Regions from separate parts of the Arthrobacter sp. P4_F11 genome, predicted to be linked through region 2. Evidence: riboswitches for the same ligand, from Rfam matches in the RefSeq annotation. Region 2 holds a riboswitch; each other region holds the start of a gene.
The links. Region 2 has a riboswitch for cyclic di-AMP ahead of AC1DRO_RS19320 (M23 family metallopeptidase). Riboswitches for the same ligand answer to the same signal wherever they lie in the genome.
Positions count from the first base shown of each region.

Region 1: another riboswitch for cyclic di-AMP. It lies ahead of AC1DRO_RS03435 (aggregation-promoting factor C-terminal-like domain-containing protein); the one in region 2 lies ahead of AC1DRO_RS19320 (M23 family metallopeptidase).
Region 3: another riboswitch for cyclic di-AMP. It lies ahead of AC1DRO_RS00140 (hypothetical protein); the one in region 2 lies ahead of AC1DRO_RS19320 (M23 family metallopeptidase).

Region 1 is NZ_JBFUJK010000002.1:86,452-92,989, reverse strand. It holds gene AC1DRO_RS03440 (bifunctional glycosyltransferase family 2/GtrA family protein) at 1-530, opposite strand, end outside; gene AC1DRO_RS03435 (aggregation-promoting factor C-terminal-like domain-containing protein) at 690-1,529, opposite strand; cyclic di-AMP (ydaO/yuaA leader) riboswitch at 1,529-1,688, opposite strand; gene AC1DRO_RS03430 (sensor histidine kinase) at 1,873-3,483, opposite strand; gene AC1DRO_RS03425 (response regulator transcription factor) at 3,505-4,245, opposite strand; gene AC1DRO_RS03420 (hypothetical protein) at 4,488-5,459, shown strand; gene AC1DRO_RS03415 (winged helix-turn-helix domain-containing protein) at 6,007-6,538, shown strand, end outside.
Region 2 is NZ_JBFUJK010000021.1:47,394-53,931, forward strand. It holds gene AC1DRO_RS19315 (NlpC/P60 family protein) at 1-665, opposite strand, end outside; cyclic di-AMP (ydaO/yuaA leader) riboswitch at 961-1,130, opposite strand; gene AC1DRO_RS19320 (M23 family metallopeptidase) at 1,267-2,088, opposite strand; cyclic di-AMP (ydaO/yuaA leader) riboswitch at 2,093-2,307, opposite strand; gene AC1DRO_RS19325 (iron-dependent transcriptional repressor DtxR) at 2,458-3,153, opposite strand; gene serC (phosphoserine transaminase) at 3,499-4,629, shown strand; gene AC1DRO_RS19335 (MFS transporter) at 4,715-6,010, opposite strand; gene AC1DRO_RS19340 (DUF3027 domain-containing protein) at 6,055-6,538, opposite strand, start outside.
Region 3 is NZ_JBFUJK010000001.1:25,360-31,897, reverse strand. It holds gene AC1DRO_RS00160 (phosphatase PAP2 family protein) at 1-775, shown strand, start outside; gene AC1DRO_RS00155 (DedA family protein) at 778-1,521, shown strand; gene AC1DRO_RS00150 (response regulator transcription factor) at 1,527-2,204, shown strand; gene AC1DRO_RS00145 (sensor histidine kinase) at 2,197-3,204, shown strand; gene AC1DRO_RS00140 (hypothetical protein) at 3,350-4,036, opposite strand; cyclic di-AMP (ydaO/yuaA leader) riboswitch at 4,044-4,247, opposite strand; gene AC1DRO_RS00135 (hypothetical protein) at 4,419-4,697, shown strand; gene AC1DRO_RS00130 (cation:proton antiporter) at 4,694-5,899, shown strand; gene AC1DRO_RS00125 (DNA alkylation repair protein) at 5,961-6,538, opposite strand, start outside.

The sequences.
Region 1 (6,538 bases), on a different contig from region 2:
AGGTCGGAGTGCCCGGAAATGAGCGGGGCTAGGAGCGGGCCGAGGGCCGCCAGATCAGTGGAAAGATCCACATCCATGTACGCCAGGACCGGCGACGGCGAGGCCAGCCACACCCTGCGAAGTGCGTTTCCGCGGCCCTTTTCCGCCATATGGACCACCGTCACTTCGCGCAGCTCGCGGGCTACCCGTTCCGCGGCCTTGAGCGTTCCATCGGTGCTGGCGTTGTCCGCCACGGTGATCCGGAAGGAATGCGGGAAGGCGCCGAGCAGGTACGCGTGGAGCCGGCGCAGGCAGGCCTCGAGGTCCCGTTCCTCGTTGAAGACCGGGATGGTGACGTCCAGCAGGGGCGTGCTGGCGCGCGTATCAATGGCCGTGCGCCGGCCGCCGGTGCCGGTCAGCGCCCCGGCGATCGGGCCCGGGACCGGTGCGTCGGCCAGCGCAAGCCCCGAGGGTGCCTCGGGGGTCGCCGGGCCAGCCGGCGTCGCCGTGGAGCGGGGCAGGGTTCCTGTGGCCTGGTCTGTGAATGTCATGGCTCAACTTTCCCGGCGGCCCATATGAGGGCTTTAGGGTCAAGCTGTGCGGGGACTGTGGAATTCTGGCCCGCCGGGCCGGTCCCGCAGTGGAGACGCAAGGAGGCCCCGGATCCATGCGGATCCGGGGCCTCCTTGGCGGGGGCGGCTAGTGCCGGTTTAGTACCAGTTGTGTGCGTAGTGGAAGTTCAGGGCACCGCAGGGGGAACCGTAGCGCGACTTGACGTAGTTCAGGCCCCAGTTGATCTGGGTCCGGTAGTTAGTCATGTAATCGGCGCCGGCGCTCGCCATCTTCGAGGCGGGCAGGGACTGGACCACGCCGTAGGCGCCGCTGCTGGCGTTCGTGGCGGTGGTCTTCCAGTCGGACTCCTTGGTCCACAGCTTGTGCAGGCACTGCATCTGGCCAGGTGCCCAGCCATAGCGGCCCAGCTGGGACGCGGCGTAGGCCTGCGCGCCGGCGGGGTCGTCGATTGCGACCGGTGCGGGGGCCGGAGCGGCTGCCGGTGCCGGAGCGGGTGCCGGAGCGGGAGCTGCCGCGGGAACCCGAGCAGGTGCGGGGGCTGCCGCGGGGGCCGGAGCAGGTGCTGCCGAGGCTGCCGGCGCGGCAGCAGCGGGGGCGTGGATCAGCGCTTCGGCTGCCTTAACCTCCGAGATCTGGGGAGCCACGTTCTTTTCCGCTGGAGCGCCCGGGCCAGCCACCTGGACCCGCTCGAAGTTGAGCTTGGCCAGCGGGTCGGCGATCGTGGCCGTCTGGCTCGCAACATTCGCCGTGTGGGCGCCGGGCTCTGCCGCTTGGCTGGCGGCACCGCCACCCAGTAGCAGTGCGCACGCGGCGGTGACGACGGCGGCACGGCGGCCGGTTACACCGAGCCCGGCGGCGAACCGCGACAGGGCGGATGCCTGCTTGACCGGTTCGGCGCGGTGGCGCGACTTGGCTGCGCCAACTGAGCGGGAATGCGAACCGCCGTCAGGGCGTGTTTGTACCTGGAATTCAGTCATGGTGGCCTCTCAACGCCGGCGGAGTTAGCTGTCGGGTTCGGATGAGGTCATCCGGCCGCACGGAACATCACGTGTCGGCTTCACCCCGAGGGCGCATGAAAGCAGAATGCCCGGGAACTCTGGGTCCCCCGCCTCTGCCTGGTCCAGCGGAATCCGGGAAGCGGCAGAGTTTGGCGTCCGTCCGGATATGCGGCACCGATGGCGGCGCACGCTAACGACGCTACAGGACCTGGCCGCTTAAGTCACATTTTGGTAACAGGAGTCACAGTGCCGGGGTGTCGGGTTGCGCCGGGTTCGCGGGCCGGCCGGTCCGGGCCGTTTGCGCCGACGGCGGCCGTTCCGGTTAAGCCGGCGGCGGCGCGGCGGGCAGCCGCACGGCGAACTCCGTGCGGCCCGGCCGGGACGTGACCTCGACTGTTCCTCCGTGGGCCTCCACGATCGACTGGACGATGGACAGGCCCAACCCGCTGGTGCCCTCGGACGTCGGCGCGGCGGTCGCCGTGCCGTGACCTCCGCGGCTGCCGGAAACGGCGCCGGAGGACGAGCGTGCGGGGGCCCCGGACCCTACCCTCGCCGTCGCGACGGCAGAATCGGCGGGGACGGCTGCGGGATTCGACGCCGGATTGGTGCGCGAGGCGTCGGCCCGGGCGAAGCGGGCGAAGACCCGGCCGATAAATTCCGGGGCGATGCCGCTGCCGTTGTCTGTCACGGTGACCACGGCACTGCCGTCAGCCGAGCGCATAACGCCCGTGACCACCTTGGTCCCGGGTTCAGTGTGCTTGCGCGCATTGGATAGCAGGTTGGCGAGGACCTGGTGAAGCTGGGTCGCATCACCGCGCACCACCACGGGCTCGTCCGGAAGTTCCAGCTGCCAGATGCGGTCCGGGGCCATGACTTTCTCATCGCTGACCGTCTCGATGGCCAGTTGGGTGAGGTCGACGTCGGAGATCTTGAGCGGCTGCCCCTCGTCCAGGCGCGCCAGCAGCAGCAGGTCCTCCACGAGCGTGGTCATCCGCTCGGACTGGCTTTGCACACGGGCGAGGGACCTCTCGCCGTCGGGGGTGAAATGCTCGGTCATCCGCATCAGCTCTGTGTAGCCGCGGATGGCCGTCAGCGGGGTGCGGAGTTCGTGCGAGGCGTCGGCGACGAACTGCCGGACCTTCATCTCGCTCTCCTGCCGCGCCTCGAGAGCGTTGGAGACGTTGTCCAGCATCTTGTTCAGCGCGTAGCCCACGCTGCCCACTTCCGTTCCGGGATGGGCCGCCGACGTCGGGACGCGGACCCCGAGCGCCACCTCGCCGGCGTCCAGCGGGAGACGGGAGACCTTGGTGGCGACCTCGGAGAGCTGTTCCAGCGGCTTCATGGTCCGCCGGATCAGGGCCGTGCCGGCGAGCCCGATCAGCACGAGTCCCCCTGCGGACACCACCACCATGGTCCAGACCAGGGAGGCCAGGGTGTTTTGTTTTTCTGCCAGCGGGAGTCCGGTCACGATCACGTCGCCGTACGGTGTGCGCGCGGCTGTGAGCCGGTAGGCGCCGGCCGAAAGGTTGCGGTCCACGGACACGCCGCTCGGGGTGAGGGCCAGGAGAACGTTGTTGTCGGCGGGGGAGAGGCTCTTGACCGCGCCGTCCCCGGCCAGGAATCCGGCCCTGCTGACTTCGCCGTCCACTATCCGTGCGTTCAGCGTCCCGACGCCCTGTCCCCGGGCTTCGAGGGGGTCGGGACGCCTGCCCGAATCGTCCGAGGAGGGCCGGCCGAATTCGCTCGAACGGTGCGAGGCCTGGTCCAGCTGGGTGTCGAGTTGCCGGGTGAGGAAGAGGTCCATGGAGGCGTAGCTGAACAAGCCCACAGCGCCGCAGATGGCCACGAGCAGCGCCATGGCTACCAGGACCAGCCGGGTGCGCAAATGCCACGTGGACGGGTTGCGCCAGTCGCGTCCGGGGACGCGGGTCATGCCGGAAAGTGAGGGCACGGATCAGTCCGCCGGTTTCAGGACGTACCCGGCTCCGCGCACCGTGTGGATCATGGGAGCGTGGTTGGCGTCGACCTTCTTGCGGAGGTAGGAAATGTACAGTTCCACGATGTTCGCCTGCCCGCCGAAGTCGTAGTCCCAGACACGGTCCAGGATCTGGGCCTTGCTGATGACCCGTTTCGGGTTTTCCATGAGGTAGCGCAGCAGCTCGAACTGCGTGGCGGTCAGGTGCATTTCCTCACCGGCCCGGGTGACTTCGCGGGTGTCGACGTTGAGCACGAGGTCTCCCACCACGAGTTCGGCGGTGTCCATGGCGGCCACTCCGGAGCGCTGGACCAGCCGGTGCAGGCGCAGCAGCACCTCTTCCATGCTGAACGGCTTGGTGACGTAGTCATCGCCGCCGGCCGCCAGTCCGGTGATGCGGTCCTGGACGGCATCCTTGGCGGTGAGGAACAGCGCCGGCACCTCCGGCGCGAACGCGCGGATCCTGTTCAGCAGTTCGACGCCGTCGAACCCGGGCAACATCACGTCTAGCACCAGCACGTCGGGGCGGAAATCCTTGGCCAGCCGGACGGCTCCAGGCCCGTCCTCGGCCACGGCCACGGACCAGCCGGCCATCCGCAGTCCCATGCTCATGAGCTCGGAGAGGCTGGGCTCGTCATCCACCACGAGGGCGCGGATGGGGGAGCCGTCCGGATGCGTGAGCTGGGGAAGGTTGTTGGTCATGGAGTGCGAAGTGGCCATGGGGACAACTCTCCGATCTGCCGGTTAGGCGGGGCTTTGGGGACCCTGTGCGGCACCTGTGAATCCCAGCCTAGCGAGCTGGATGCCGTTGCGGGACCTTGTTGGCCGCACCGGCCATGTTCAAACCCCTTTCCCGTCCGGCGCCAACGTCACAGGCCGGGCTGTCGGCCCGCACAGCCCAAGCACAGGATCGCTCACCACGCTGGGGTGAACACCGATCCGCACCCTAAAGGAGAAACACCATGAGCGGTCAGCATCCCGGAGCCGGTTCCGGACCAGCCCCCGAGTCAGCCCCTGTACCCGCCCCCACGCCCACCACCGGCGCGCCAATGGCGCCCGCGCCCGTAGCCACACCCCGTACTGCCTGGCAGTACAGCGCCGGACACACCGACGGCGGAACAGACCACACCGGACACGCCGGCGCCGGGCACGCCGACGGCGGGCGGCCTGAAGCAGGCGCTGCCGGCGGCTGGGGCGCGCCTCCGGTTTGGAAGGTTCCGGCCTCGGAACCTGCCTGGGGCATGCCCCGGCAGGAACCTGTCCCCGCCGCAGCCACAGGCTGGGGCGCGCCGGGAACTTCCGCCAAGACGGCCTCGGCGGCGAAGCCCTGGACCCTCAAGCGGGGGCTCGCCGTCGCCGGGGCCGCCGCAGTCCTGGCCGTCGGCGCCGGGGCCGGCGTCTATGCCCTCACCTCAAGCGCAACGGCAGCCACCGGTGCGCCCGGCGGGGCGGCAGCCGGCGGACCCGGCGGCCAGGGTGTCGCCCCGGGCGTGCCCGGTTCAGCGCAAGACGGTTCCGCGCAAGGTGGTTTCGCGGGCGGCGGCATGCCGGGGCCGGGCGGTCCCGGCGACTTCGCTGCCGGTGGCATGGGCAGCGGGCTTTCCGCGGCAGTGCACGCCGAATACGTGGTGCTGCAAGGAAGCGCGTACACCACGATGGCCGAGCAGTTGGGCACAGTGAGCGAGGTCAGCTCGTCCTCCGTGACGGTCAAGAGCAGCGACGGTTTCACGCGCAGCTATGCGCTGGGCAGCGACGTGGTGGTGAGTAATCTGCAACAGCGGCGCCAGCAGGCCGGCGGCACGGGCACGCAGCTGAGCGTCGCGGACATTGTCGCTGGCGGGACGGTGCGGATCGTGGCGGCCAAGGACGGTTCCGGCTACACGGCGGCCTCCGTCATGCTGGTCGCGGCGACGGCCACCGGCCAGTTGAACTGAGCCGCCGCGGCCGGCATCGCCACCGTGCCTGGCCGGCGGCGATTCCGGCTGCCCACTCCGTGGACCGCCTCGCAGGCAGCGGTGCGCAGGCGCGGTTTGGCCCAACTTGCCGTGCTGTGAACGATTTGCCTGATGTAGCCGCCGTGGACCGAATAATATTCGAGAAAGGGTACCTGCTGACCTTCCGGTCAGTAAAACACTTGTTATTTTATTGCCGCTACAGAATTGTGACTTGCGCTACAAATCCTCGATCTGTCTCACTATGTGGAACCTGGGGTCCATTGTTACTTGCACGTTTACATTGTTACGTTGCACACTTCAATTGTGAACAAGAACTCAACAGCACCTGCAGCCGCAGCTTCCTGGATCAGCACACCCGCTGGTACCGAGATGCGCTGTTGTCGAATGCACGCCTAACTTTTACACCCCTAAAGGTTTCTAGGCATTCGCCCCCAAGCCCAGAGTCGGGCGCCCCTCCCCAATTTCATTGCGGGGAAAGAAGCATTCGAGCCGCGATGACGGCCATTCACATTGAGGTAAGCATTCCATGTCAGTTGCATCCGGATACGTCCACATCTCCGTCCGTAACGCCAGCAAGGCCGGCCAGGCCTCAGGGATCCGCCAGGGCTTCGGCGGGCGCTCCGCGTTCGCCCCCGCCGGATCCGCGGGCAGCTTCCCCGCCCCCGGATATGCAGCGCAGGGCTACAACCCTGACTCCTACGGCCAGCTCCGTGCCGTCCCCCCCGCCCCCGCCACGGCACCCACCCCGGTGATCGCCCCGGGTGCCGGCAGCCCGGTCCGTCCGGCCCCCAGCGACAACGTCGCCCGCGGCTTCGTGCTGTACATGGGCATCGACGAGGAAACCGCGGCTGCAGCCGGCACATCCATCGCCAAGCTTGCCCAGGAAATCCGGGCCTACGCACAGTCGCTCGTGGCCGGTGCCGAAAGCTATGCCGCCGTCGCCGTCGCGCCGGCCAGTGCCCCGGGTTCCGCCCTCGACGTCGTCCGCTCGACCTTCGGTGACCCCACCGCGGGGGCCCGCCAGCGCACCGAGACCGCCCGCCTGCAGCAGCCGCAGG
Region 2 (6,538 bases):
CCGACGTAGACCGCGATGTGAGCCATGCCCACGCCGCCGTTCTGGTAGTAGGCGAGGTCGCCCGGGCGTGCCTCGGCGGCGCTCACGGTGCGGCCCAGGGACAGGTAACCTGCCGGCCAGCCGTGGTAGTGGATGCCGGCCGCGGCCAGGGCGTTGGTGGCCAGGGCGGTGCAGTCCTGCGCCACGCCGATCTGTGCGTAGGCAGCAGCGGCGATGGTCGCGCCTGCGCCGCTTCCGATGCCCGCGGGGGCCTGGGCAGCGACGCCGCCGCTGACGCCCAGCTCGGTGCCGCCGGCGCGGGTGGCCGTGGCCGTGGCGTCCTGGACCTTCACGACGGGCTTGGGAGCCTCGACGACGGGAGCCGGCGTGGTGGTCACGGCGGGCTTCTCGTAGGAGATCGCGATGGTGGAAGCGGCCGAGATGGTGGCCGGAGCTGCGGACTGGACTTCCAGGGCCGAAGCGGAGGTGGATTCGCGCTGAACATTGGTTTCAGCAGCGTTGGCTGCGATTCCGCTGGTCAGGACCAGACCGGAAGCTGCGGCGATGACCGCGGCCTGACGGCCCACGCCGCCGGCGTTGTCGCCGACAGCCTTAGCAATTACAGCCAGCGAGTTGGTCTTGGTGACCTCGGCGCGGTGCCGTGCAACGTTTGCACGAGTAGTCATTAAGTTCTCTCTTTCGTGATCCTTGGACCGCGCGCTTTCGGGCACGGACTGAGGACGCTCCGGCATCTTGGGGGTACGCCGGATCGCCCCGAAATGGGTTACTTAGCGAAGGGTGTACTGCGAAGACGCGCCAAAAGCGGAAACTGCATGCTGTCCGGGCTCGGTAGAGATTGAGCCTGCGGAACGTGATCCAATCCGGGCGCCGGCAAGGGCGGCACGTGATGTGGATTCCAGCGGGCTCGACAGAGCCTCGCCGGTGCGCATGCGCGCAGAATTGTGGCGTGAAGACACGAAAGTAGCCTCTCCCAATGCCTACGAGGTGAGCTGTCGGATTCGGATGGGAGTCACCCGGCCGCGCTGCTTCCTGGGAAGCTTTGCGACTTAACCCCAAGGCCTTCTTTCGAAGGCCAAAATTGGTTCCCCCGCCCCTGCCAGACGATGTAATGCGAACGGACCTTGAGCGGTGGCAGAGCTAGGCAATCCACTCAAGAGCGCCAACTTCGGAAAAGTTGGCGTGCTTCAAACCCTACAGCAGTCCGGATCCAATGTCACATTCAGATCACGGCGTGTCACAAGAAGTTGAGAGCTGCCCATCGTCTTTCTAGAGCCAGCCGAGCGGGTCAACGACTTCGCCGTTGACCATCACTTCAAAGTGGAGGTGGCAGCCGGTGGAGGCGCCGGTGGTCCCGCTCATGGCGACGACGTCACCGCGGGAAACCTTCTGGCCGACCTTGACCGAGGCCGAGGACAGGTGGTTGTACGTGGTCTCCAGTCCGTTGCCGTGATCGATGACCACGCGGTTCCCCCCGCCGAAGGGATGCCAGCCGTTGAAGGTCACGGTGCCGCTGGCGGCCGCGTGGACCGCCGTGCCGCACTGGGCGGCGAAATCCTGGCCGCGGTGGAACTCCCCCGCGCCCCCGGTAATGGGGCTGACGCGGTAGCCGAAGGGCGAGGCCGTGACCAGCTGGTCGAGCGGCGCACCCAGGGTGCCGGCCGATGCCGCGCGGGTGATGGTGCCCACAGACTGGGCGCTCAGCAGCTGCTTGAGTTTCCCGTCCGGATCACCCTTCGTGGTGACGGCCGTGCGGTTGAAGTCGACTTTGGCGGCAGCGGCAGCGGTGACATCCGGCTGCACGGCAGCCGAGAGCGCGCCGGATTCTCCCGGATTCGAAGCCATCACCGGGCTCGTGACGGGGACCGTCACAGTCAGAACCAGACCAGTTGCGGCCAGTGCGATCCCGGCCTTCTGCCCGACTCCGCTGGCCGCGGCAAAGTCCGTGACCTGGCGGAACGGACTGCGACGGCGACGGCGTTCATCGCGGTGCACGTCCCGCGGGCGTTCGGCCGTGTGTGCGACGACGGGACGCGGCTCCGGAGCGGGACCGGTCGCGCGGCGACGGCCCCTGGCGGTCTGGGTGGTCAAGAACGGTTCCTCTCTGGATGGCCTGCGAAGTTAGCTGTCGGATTCGGGTCAGAGAGATCAAAGACCCGGTCCGCCGTTGCAAGCAGCCAAGCACAGAGGCATCCCCAGGGGATCCTTCGGTGGAAGCTGCTTGCCGCTGACGGACTTCACCCCAAGGCTGCCGAAGTAGCAGCCGAAAGTGGTTCCCCCGCCCCTGCCAGGAGGTAGTTCTGCGACTGATCCGCTGGCAGGGCTCGGCTTCGGATCAGGTAACGCTTTGGTATCGGTACTGGGCACTAACTATAGGCGATTAAGCCGCCCGGTAATAAATCCGTAACCGCAATTGTGGACAACTCGTGGGTCGTCCCATGACCGGCGCGTAGTGGCTGGTCAGGCGACTGTTACAAAGACGTGCGCGGCAACCTCGGGCGGCAGCTCCAGGGCACCTTCGATATCGGGGACGCGGACCGAGATGTACTCCCCCACCCGCTCCAGCGAGACCAGCGCGCCAGGCCTGATTCCGCCCTCGTCGAGCTGGGCCAGAAGCTCCGGCTCCACCTGGATCGGCTCCGCGAGCCGGTTGACCGTAACCCGTGAAGTTGCCCCGTAGCCGGCCATGGCCTCCAGCAAGTTCACGGGCCTGTCCACGGGGGCGCCATTGGGCACGCCGCCAAGATCCGCAAGCCCCGGAATAGGGTTTCCGTAGGGCGAGACTGTCGGGTGGTTGAGCATCTCGAAGATTCTTCGCTCGACACGTTCGCTCATGACATGTTCCCAGCGGCACGCTTCCTCGTGGACGTAGGCCCAGTCGAGCCCGATCACGTCCGCGAGGAGGCGTTCGGCCAGACGATGCTTGCGCATGACACCGATTGCACGTTTCCGTCCGGTTTCCGTCAGTTCAAGGTGCCTGTCGCCGGAAACAACCACCAGCCCGTCGCGCTCCATCCGGCCGATGGTCTGGGACACAGTGGGGCCGGAGTGGCGGAGCCGTTCGGCGATGCGGGCGCGGAGGGCAACGATGTTTTCTTCTTCAAGTTCCAGAATGGTCCGAAGATACATCTCCGTAGTATCGATCAGATCCGTCATTCAGCTCAGCTCCTCGAGCGCAGTCCTAGCGTCATTCCCACCGTACCGCGTGCGGGCTGCATGCAGGATGCGCCCAGGCGGGAACCGCCGTACGTTCGCATGCCAGCCTAGCCTATTTTGAATTACTCCGGATAATCTTTCGATCGACCTGAAGTTATTGTCCCAGCCCCAGCCGGCCGGCCGTCCCCGGCGTCTCAATGACCGGACTATGACAGGCCTTTTTCTGTATCGCCGGGAGCTGTCAGGCAAAATAAGACAGGCAGAATGAAGAGGGGTGTCCGTGGTAGCCATCCCTGCCCGCCACCTCCCAGCCACGCTACGAACCAGCCGAAAATTGGAGCCACTGTGAGCGACACCAGCATCACGATCCCCGCTAACCTCCTGCCCAAGGACGGACGGTTCGGCGCCGGCCCGTCCAAAGTCCGGCCGGAACAGATGGACGCCCTGGCCGCGGCATCGTCGAAGCTGCTGGGGACCTCCCACCGCCAGGCGCCCGTGAAGAACCTGGTCGGCTCGGTGCGCAGCGGCCTCAGCGAATTCTTCCGGGCACCGGAAGGCTATGAAGTGGTGCTGGGCGTCGGCGGATCCACCGCGTTCTGGGACATTGCCAGCTTCGGGCTCGTGGAGAACAAGGCGCAGCACCTGTCCTTCGGCGAGTTCGGCTCGAAGTTCGCTTCCGCCACCAACAAGGCGCCGTTCCTTGCCGAGTCCTCCATCATCAAGGCCGAACCCGGCACCCGCCCCACCGCCCGGGCGGAGGCCGGCGTCGACGTCTATGCGTGGCCGCAGAACGAGACCTCAACCGGCGTTGCCGCCCCCGTCCAGCGGGTGGCCGGCGCCGACGAGGGGTCGTTGGTGCTCGTGGACGCGACCTCGGCCGCGGGCGGGCTGGACGTGGACGTGGCGGAGTCGGACGTGTACTACTTCGCGCCGCAGAAGAACTTCGCGTCCGACGGCGGCCTGTGGCTGGGCCTGTTCTCCCCGGCCGCGCTGGAACGGGCGGCACGGATCAAGGCCGGCAACCGCTGGATTCCCGACTTCCTTGACCTCCAGACGGCGATCGACAATTCCAGGCTGAACCAGACCTACAACACCCCCGCGCTGGCCACCCTGGTGACCCTGGACGCCCAGGTGCAGTGGCTCAACGCCAACGGCGGCCTGGACTTCGCCGCCGGCCGGACCGCGGATTCTGCCGGCCGCATCTACCGCTGGGCCGAAGCGTCCGAATACGCCACGCCGTTCGTGGCCAAGGCCGAGGACCGCTCGAACGTGATCGCCACGATCGATTTCGATGACTCGATCGACGCCGCGGCCATCGCCAAGGTGCTCCGCGCCAACGGCGTCGTCGACACCGAGCCGTACCGCAAGCTGGGCCGCAACCAGCTGCGCATCGCCACCTTCGTGGCGATCGAGCCCGACGATGTCTCGGCACTGCTCGAGTGCATTGATTTCGTCGTGGCGGAACTGAAGAAGTAGCCCCGCGTCCGGCGTCGTCACGGCCCCTGGGAACCTAAGCCGTGACGGCGCCGTCGTCGTTTCAGGTCCGTCCGCCCTGCTGTGCCTACGGCCGCGCGTCCCTGCCGGCACCGGCCGGGCCGGTCCGGCTTTCGACGCGGAAGTACCGCAGCCCGTGGGCGCGGCGGTTGAAGTGGAGCCGCAGGTGCTTCGCGCGGATGATCCACACCAGCCCGATCAGGGCTGCCAGCAGGCCGGCGCCTGCCGCGACCGCCATGGACCAGCGGGGGCCGGCGGTGTTTGCCACCCAGCCGACGAGCGGCGCACCAAGGGGAGTTCCGCCCATGAAGATCGCCATGTAGAGGGCCATCACCCGGCCCCGCATTACGGGCTCTGTCGTGGTCTGGACGTATCCGTTGGCGCTCGTCATCATGGTGATCGCGAACAGCCCCACGGGCACAAGTGCGACGCCGTACCAGAAGTAGTTCGGGGCCATGGCTGCGATGCCCGAGGTCACGCCGAAGGCGGCGGCCGCCCCGAAGATGACCCGCAGCCGTGGCTTGCCGCGCCCGGCGGACAGCAGGGCCCCGGCGACGGATCCGATGGCCATGATCGAATTCATCAGGCCGAAGGCCCCCACGTCCAGGCCGAATTCGGTCCCCACCATGGCCGCGATGAACAGGGCGAAATTCAGCCCCAGGGTTCCCACGATGAAGATCGCCACCAGCACCACGACCAAATCCGGACGGTACCTCACATAGCGCAGCCCCTCCCGGATCCTGCCCCTGCCCGCCGGTGCCCGCGGCAGCCGGCGCAGCGACGACGACGGGATTTTCGCCAGGCTCAGTAACAGGGGCACAAAGGTGAGCGTATTGATGAGGAAGACCCAGCCGGGCCCGACGACGGCCGTGAGCACGCCGGCGACGGCCGGACCGATCATCCGGGCAACATTGAAAGACGCGCTGTTCAGGGCCACGGCGTTGGGGAGGTAGTCGTCCTGGACCAGTTCCGAGACGAAGGTCTGCCGGACGGGGGCGTCCAGGGCCGAGACCACCCCGAGCATCAGGGCGAAGGCGTAGACGTGCCAGAGCTGCGCCGCGCCCGTGACCACCAGGATGCCCAGCCCCGCGCTCAGCAGCGCCATGGCGGACTGGGTCAGCACCAGGAGCCGCTTGCGGTTGAACCGGTCGGCGACCAGTCCGGCCACGGGTGCCAGGAAGAGTTGCGGGCCCAGCTGCAGGGCCATCGTGATTCCCACCGCCCCGGCATCGTGCGCCGTCAGGTGGGCGAACACCAGCCAGTCCTGGGCGGTGCGCTGCATCCAGGTGCCAACGTTGGAAATAAGGGCGCCGACGAACCAGATCCGGTAGTTCAGGATGTGCAGGGATTTGAACGTGGACATCAGCCCCAGCCCTCCCCAGACACGCTCCCGGACGCTCCCAACCGCTAGTCGGCCTCGCCCGTTGAGCGTTCCCGCTCGGCGTCGTCGGCGTCGTCGGGGTCGGTGTCGTCGGTGTCGTCGTCGTCGGTGTCGTCGTCGGGGTCGGCGTCGGCGTCGGGGTCATCCTGCTGGTCGGCGTCGGACGCCTGGGACGGCGCTTCGGAACCGGACGGCGCCTCGGCAGCCTCGTCAGCCTGCGCGTCTTCCGGGCGGACCCGTTCGGCCCACGGAACCCATGCCGGTGCCAGGATGGAGTCCTCGGAGGGCAGGAGGCCAAGTTCGTCCACCGTGACCACCTTGGAGCGCGAGTTGCGTGTCAGCACGGCGTACCACTGCCAGCCCAGGTATCCGGGGAGCCTGGATTCGAACAGGTGGGTCACCAGGCGGTCGCCCTCGCTCCGGGCACCGAGGTGCTCGCCGATCTGCTCGGCGGGGGCAATGCCCTCCACCGCGGTGCGGGCGGCGTCGACGGCGGCGGCCAGGAAGGCG
Region 3 (6,538 bases), on a different contig from region 2:
GCTGGGCGGTGCTGGAGCACTCAGCCGAAGTGGAGCACCAAGCCGTCCCGACGCCGTGCGCCCCGCCGCGGGTCCCCGGCTGTGGGCCCTCCCCCAGGTCCGCCACTGGTTAGTGCTGGGCGTCCTGCTGTCGGCCGCCGTCGTGGCATTGGGCCTGGCGGCGCAGCTGACACCCGGCTTCAGCGCCGCCGAGCTCGGGGTCGATCAGGACCTGAGCCAGCACCACGCCGCCGCCCTGACCGCCGTCGCGATGGCGCTGAATGTCGTGTTTGGCCCGGTGGCGGGCCTCGCGCTGATCGGCGCCGCGGCGCTGTACATCTGGCTGTTCCGCGGCGGCCTGGCCAAGGCGATTGCCTTCGGCCTCGTGGCATCATCCGGCTGGGTGGCAAGTGAATTCTTCAAGCTCCTCGTGGCCCGCCAGCGGCCCAGCCCTGCCCTGCTGTTCGATCCCCTGGCTCCGGAAACGGGTTCCAACAGCTTCCCGAGCGGCCACGTGTCCTTTGCTGTGGCACTGGGATTGGCAGTGTACTTCCTGGCCAGTGGAACCCGCTGGGCCAAGGTCACGGCCGTCGCGGCGGCGGTGATGGCCCTCGTCGTAGCCTGGTCACGGCTGTACATCGGCGTCCACTACCCCACGGATGTCGCGGCGTCGTTCCTGGCCTCGAGCGCAGCCGTGGTCCTGCTCGCGGGACTGTGGAACCTTCTCGCGCCACGGATAGCGGCGCGGATCCGGGCCCGTTCGGGCAGCCGGCCGCTGGGCGCCGAGGAGAAATGAGAATGCCCGTCCTGGACGTTTTTGCCTCCCTTCCGGCCGTCCACGCCGCCGGAACATTGTCCCTGCTGGACCCGGCAAGCCTGCTCGCCGGGTTGGGCCCGGCCGCACTGGGTGTGATCGCCGTGATGGTCTTCATCGAATCGGGCGTGCTCTTTCCCTTCCTGCCCGGCGACTCCCTGTTGTTCACCGCAGGACTTCTGCACCAGCAGCTGCAACTGACGTTGCCTGTGCTGATCGGCGTCGTCACCGCGGCCGCGGTCGCCGGGGACCAGGTCGGCTACATGCTCGGACGGAAACTTGGCCGGCGATGGTTCAAGGACGACGCCCGGATCCTGAAGACAGCGCACCTGACCACCACGGAGGACTTCTTCCGCCGCCACGGCGGGGCCGCCGTCGTGCTGGCCCGCTTCGTCCCCATGGTCCGGACGTTTGCTCCGCTGACCGCCGGGACCGCGCGCTATGACTACAAATCCTTCACCCTGTGGAATATCACTGGCGCCGTCGCATGGGCGGCCTCCGTGACGATGCTTGGCACCTGGCTGGGGCATTTTGACATCATCGCCAGGAACATCGACGCCATCGTCGTGGCCATGGTGCTCGTCTCCGTCGTGCCGGGGGTGGTGCAGCTCATCAAACGCCGTCGGAACTCCCGCGGCGCAGGCGCAGTCGCAGACAAAGCCGCCGGCGACACGGCGGAAGAACCCGGGGCCGGACTGCGGACTGAGGAAATGGCCGCGGAAGAATAGCTGACATGACCTCCGCTGACCTTCCGTCCCTGCTGCTCGTCGAGGACGACGCCGTCCTGGGACCGCTCATCGCCGAGCTCCTGGACCCGGACTACCGGGTCCAGTTGGTCACCAACGGCCGCGACGGCCTCCACCAGGGGCTGACCGGGAGCTGGGACGTCATGGTGGTGGACCGCGGGCTGCCCGCCATGGACGGCATCGCCCTCATCACGGCTTTGCGGTCGAAAGGCATTGCCACGCCCATCCTGATCCTGACCGCGTTGGGCGATGCCGACGAAAAAGTCAGGGGCCTGGACGCCGGCGCCAACGATTACGTGACCAAGCCGTTCGACGCCGGCGAACTGGCAGCACGCCTGCGCGCACTGACGCGGACTTTCACTCCCCCGGCCCCGGCACCGGTGGCGATCGGGGACTGGGAACTGGATCCAACGCAGCGCTCCGTCCGTTCCGTCTACGGGCAAACGGTGTCACTGACCGCAAAGGAAGGCCAGCTGCTGGCAGCCCTTGCCGCGGAACCGGACCGCGTCTTCACCCGGGATGAGCTCCTCGCGGCGTGCTTCCACGCCTCGGAACAGCCCGGCGTGATCGATACCTATGTTCATCACCTGCGCCGGAAGATCTCCAAAGCCGTGATCCGCACGGTGCACGGCCTCGGATACCAGATCGGCGAAGCCCATGAGTGACGGCTGGCCGGCCGGCGGAAATCCGGACCACTCCATCCTGCGCAAGGCTTCCCTCAAGGTCGCGGTGCGGATCAGTGCTGCGTGCGCGGTCATGGTTCTCGGGCTGCTCGCCGCCACGGCGCTGTACCTCACGAACCAACTGGCCCATCCTGAAGTGCCGGGCTCGGCGACGGCCGGGACGGCCTACACCTACCTGGATTCCAAGGATGTCCTCGAAGCCATGATCATCGCCGGGGTAGCGGGGATCCTGCTGGCCGGCATCGTCGGGTGGCTCAGCGCGCGCAGCGCGATTCGTCCCCTCAGTGATGCCCTGGCAAGGGAGCGGCGTTTCGTCCAGGACGCCAGCCACGAATTGCGCACGCCATTGACCATCCTGGACACCAGGATCCAGCTGGCCCAGCGCAACACTGTGCCCGGCTCCAGGCAAAGCCACGACCTGGCCCGGATCCGGGAGGACGCCGCGACGCTGACAGGGATTGTCAACGAACTGCTCCTCGCGGCAACCGCGGAGGCCCCGGACCGCTCCGCGCCCCCTGCCGACCTCGCCGACGCTGCCGCCAGCGTCGCCGGCAGCCTCCAGCAGGTGGCAGAGCAGCGGCAGGTGCGCCTGGAATTCCATGCCGCTGCCCGGCCGCTGGCCCGGATCGAGAAGAGTGCGCTGCGGCGTGCCGTGCTGGCCCTGGCGGACAACGCGCTGGCCCACACGCCTCCGGGCGGCCGCGTGTCCATCACGACCTCAATCGAACAGAAGCGCGCCGTGATCACGGTGGCGGACTCCGGGACCGGAATCACCGGCGTCGATCAGGCCCGGATCTTTGACCGGTTCGTGCGGACGGCCGGCACCGGCACCTCACAGGGACAGCGGAGCTTTGGCATCGGCCTGGCCCTGGTCCGGGAGATTGCCGTCGCGGCCGGGGGCACCGTCGAGGTGGCCGCGACGGGCGGCGAAGGAACCGTCATGAAATTGACGCTTCCGCTCATGGGCAGCGGGAATCCCTGAGGACCCTGCGCCGGGGAAAGCTATGCCATCGGGATCCCGGACCCCCGAATGCGGAGACAGGAAAGACCGGCGGTCGAGTTGCCCCCAAGGGAACTCGACCGCCGGTCTTTCCGGACTGCCTGGCCCCGGGTCGGGGCCGTGCGGCTTAGGCGCGGACGAACGTCACGCCGCCGGTCGCGGTGAGCCAGGACAGCGGGTGGACCATGGTCTGGTTCTTGCCGTTCATGCCGCCACTGACCACCTGGCCGTTGCCGGCGTAGATGCCGACGTGGCCGGACTGGACCACCATGTCACCGGGCTGCGGCGTCGCTACAACGGTTCCAAGGCCAAGGAACGCGCGGGGACCGATGTCGCCAACGGGCTTACCCGCGGCGCCAAGGGCCTTTTCCACCATGGCAGTGCAGTCCTGGGTGATGCCCACCTGGCTGTAGGCGGCCGAGAGCATGATGGCGTTGCGTCCGCCCGCGGGCGCCGCGGCCGGCGCTGCTGCCGGAGCTGCTGCCGGAGCGGCCTGCACCTGGATGACGGGCTTGGCCGGAGCCTTGGGCGCCGCCGCCGGGGCTGCAGCGGGAGCCGGAGCCGGCGCGACGGGCTGTTCGATGACCGGCGCGGCAACAGAATCCACTGCGGGGCGCTCGAAGCTGATCTTGACGCTTGAATCGGCACTGACGGGGGCACTGACCTGTCCGGTGACGTCGACGTTCGACGCCGGAGCAGAGTCACGCTGCACCGGGGCGGTGGCGGCGTTGGCGGCCATTCCGCTGGTCAGGACCAGGCCGGATGCGGCGGCGAGGACGGCGGCATGGCGCGCAAAAGTATTGACTGAAGTCATGAAAAATGTAGCCTCTCCCAATGCCTGCGAGGTGAGCTGTCGGATTCGGATGGGAGGCACCCGGCCGCACTCCCGGGCCCGTCGTTTGCGGGCACTGTGCGGCTTCACCCCAAGACCTGCATATCAGCAGGTCAAAAGTGGTTTCCCCGTCTCTGCCGGACGTTGATGCGAGTTACCCCCGGGCCGCGGCAGAGTTAGGCAATCGGCTGGGGAGCGCCCGTATCGGAGACAACAGGCACTCATCAACCGTAGCGCGAACCGCACCCGAAAGTCACATTCAGGTAACGGAGCCATGATGCCGGGCCGCAATTTGCCCATAGGGCGGCGCCGTTTCCGAACATAGGATGATGCCATCAGCACCACCGGAAGCGGAGGCCCGAAAATGAACAGCCAGTGTGTCGCCATCTGCCAGTTGAGCACTCAGCCCCAAGAGGATTTCGACGTCAACACCGAGCTGCTGATCCTCGACGGCGGGGACGTCCACGTGACCACATGGGACGCGGAACCGCGTGACGGGGGTTTCGACGAGCACATCCTCAATGACCGGGTGGACGCGCTCGGGTACATGGTTGTCAACGACTGGGCCTTCCTGGACGGCAAGGCCTACGCGGTGGTGGAACGGCGGTCAGGCCCGGCGCCGGCCGGCCGCCGAGAACCGTGACCTTCCTGTCCCTGGCGCTGATCGCCGTCATCGCCCTGGCCGGCCCCCTGCTGGCCCTGCCGGCGCGCTGGCACCTGCCTGTCATGCTGGGTGAGCTGCTGGCCGGCATCGCGATCGGGCGCTCAGGCCTGGCCCTGGTGGACCCCGCGGACCCGACGTTCACCCTGCTGGCCAATATCGGGTTTGCGCTGATGATGTTCGTGGCAGGCACCCACGTTCCCGTGCGGGATCCGCACATCCGTGGCGCCCTCGGCAAAGGCTCCCGCCGGGCGATGGTGGCCGCAGCGGCAGCGGTGGTGGTCGGAACCGGCATCGGTCTGCTGTTCGGGACTGGACATGCTCCCCTCTACGTCGTGCTGCTGGCGTCCTCGTCGGCCGCCCTGGTGCTTCCAATCGTCGATTCCCTGCGCCTCGGCGGCCCAGATGTCGTCGCTATGACAGCGCAGGTGGCAATTGCCGACACGGCCTGCATTGTGGCGTTGCCGCTCCTGGTGGATCCGCCCCACGCAGTCCAGGCGGCGCTGGGTGTCCTCGTGGTGACCGGGTGCGCGGTAGTGCTCTTTGTCGGCTTGCGCTGGCTGGAGCGCCAGGGAATCCGTCGGCGCGTGCACCGGCTCTCGGAAAGCCGCAAGTTTGCCCTGGAGCTACGGATCCAGTTGGCCGTGCTCTTCACCCTGGCCGGTGTCGCGACGTGGAGCAATGTGTCTGTGATGATGGCAGGCTTTTCTTTCGGCCTGGTGATGGCTGCGGTCGGCGAACCGCGGCGGCTGGCCCGGCAACTGTTCGCGCTCAGCGACGGCTTCCTGGGTCCGCTCTTCTTCGTGTGGCTGGGTGCATCGCTGACGCTCAAGGACCTGGCCGGGCACCCGGACATGATGGCCCTCGGCCTGTTGCTGGGGGCCGGGGCCCTGCTGGCGCACGCCGACCTGGCTTTCCTGGGACTCCCGCTGTCGCTGGGGGTGTTGTCGGCGGCCCAGCTTGGCGTACCGGTGGCTGCGGCGAGCATCGGCACGCAGCTTCAGGTCCTGCTCCCAGGCGAGGCCGCGGCCCTGCTGGTGGGAGCGCTTGTCACCATAGCCGCGAGCGCCGTCGCCGGGTCACGGGCGGCGAGGACTTTCGCGGTCCCGGCAAATGCCGGCGGCAAGTCCGGAAATTCCGGCAGCGCCGTCGGGCAGGGCGATCCGGGGGGTCCGACGGCCTGACAGTCCGAATGTCTACATGCCTGGACCAAAGCCGGGCCGGCGGCGAAGGTTCGGAGGGTTATTATCCAACGGATGTGAATTGCAGCTCCGGCCTCCGCTTTGCCATCTCTGCCAGGACCCGGGAGACGGCATCCCGGACCGCTGTGCCGTCGGCGTCGAACGTCCCGCCCGGCTCGCCGAGCACCGCGTTGGCGTGCCGGACGAACCTGTCCCAGTCCCCCGCGCCCGCGCGCAGCGCCAGCAACGGCGAGAGAAGCGCGGCCCGGCGCAGCCAGGCATCGGGCTCGCGCACCCACCGGTCCAGCACGCTGTCGGCCCGCACCCTGGCCAGAACATCGAGTCCGTCCACCAGAGGTCCGACGACGTCGACGGCGAGCGGATCCACAAGGTCCCGCACCCGCGCCTGCCGGATGAAGCCCTCCAGCCGGGTGAGGTCGGAGTTGGTCAGCAGCGTCACGTTGGCCTGGAGCAGGACCACGGCGGCCAGCCGGCGCTCGAAAACCGGCGCAGGCCCCCGGCCGGAGCCTCCGGGCCCGGAGCCCCACAGTTCGGAACTCAGCAAAGTGACCTCATCGCGGGACAGCCCGGGATAGCGGCGGCCGGCATCCCGGACCGTGCCGCGTACGGCGCCCACGGACG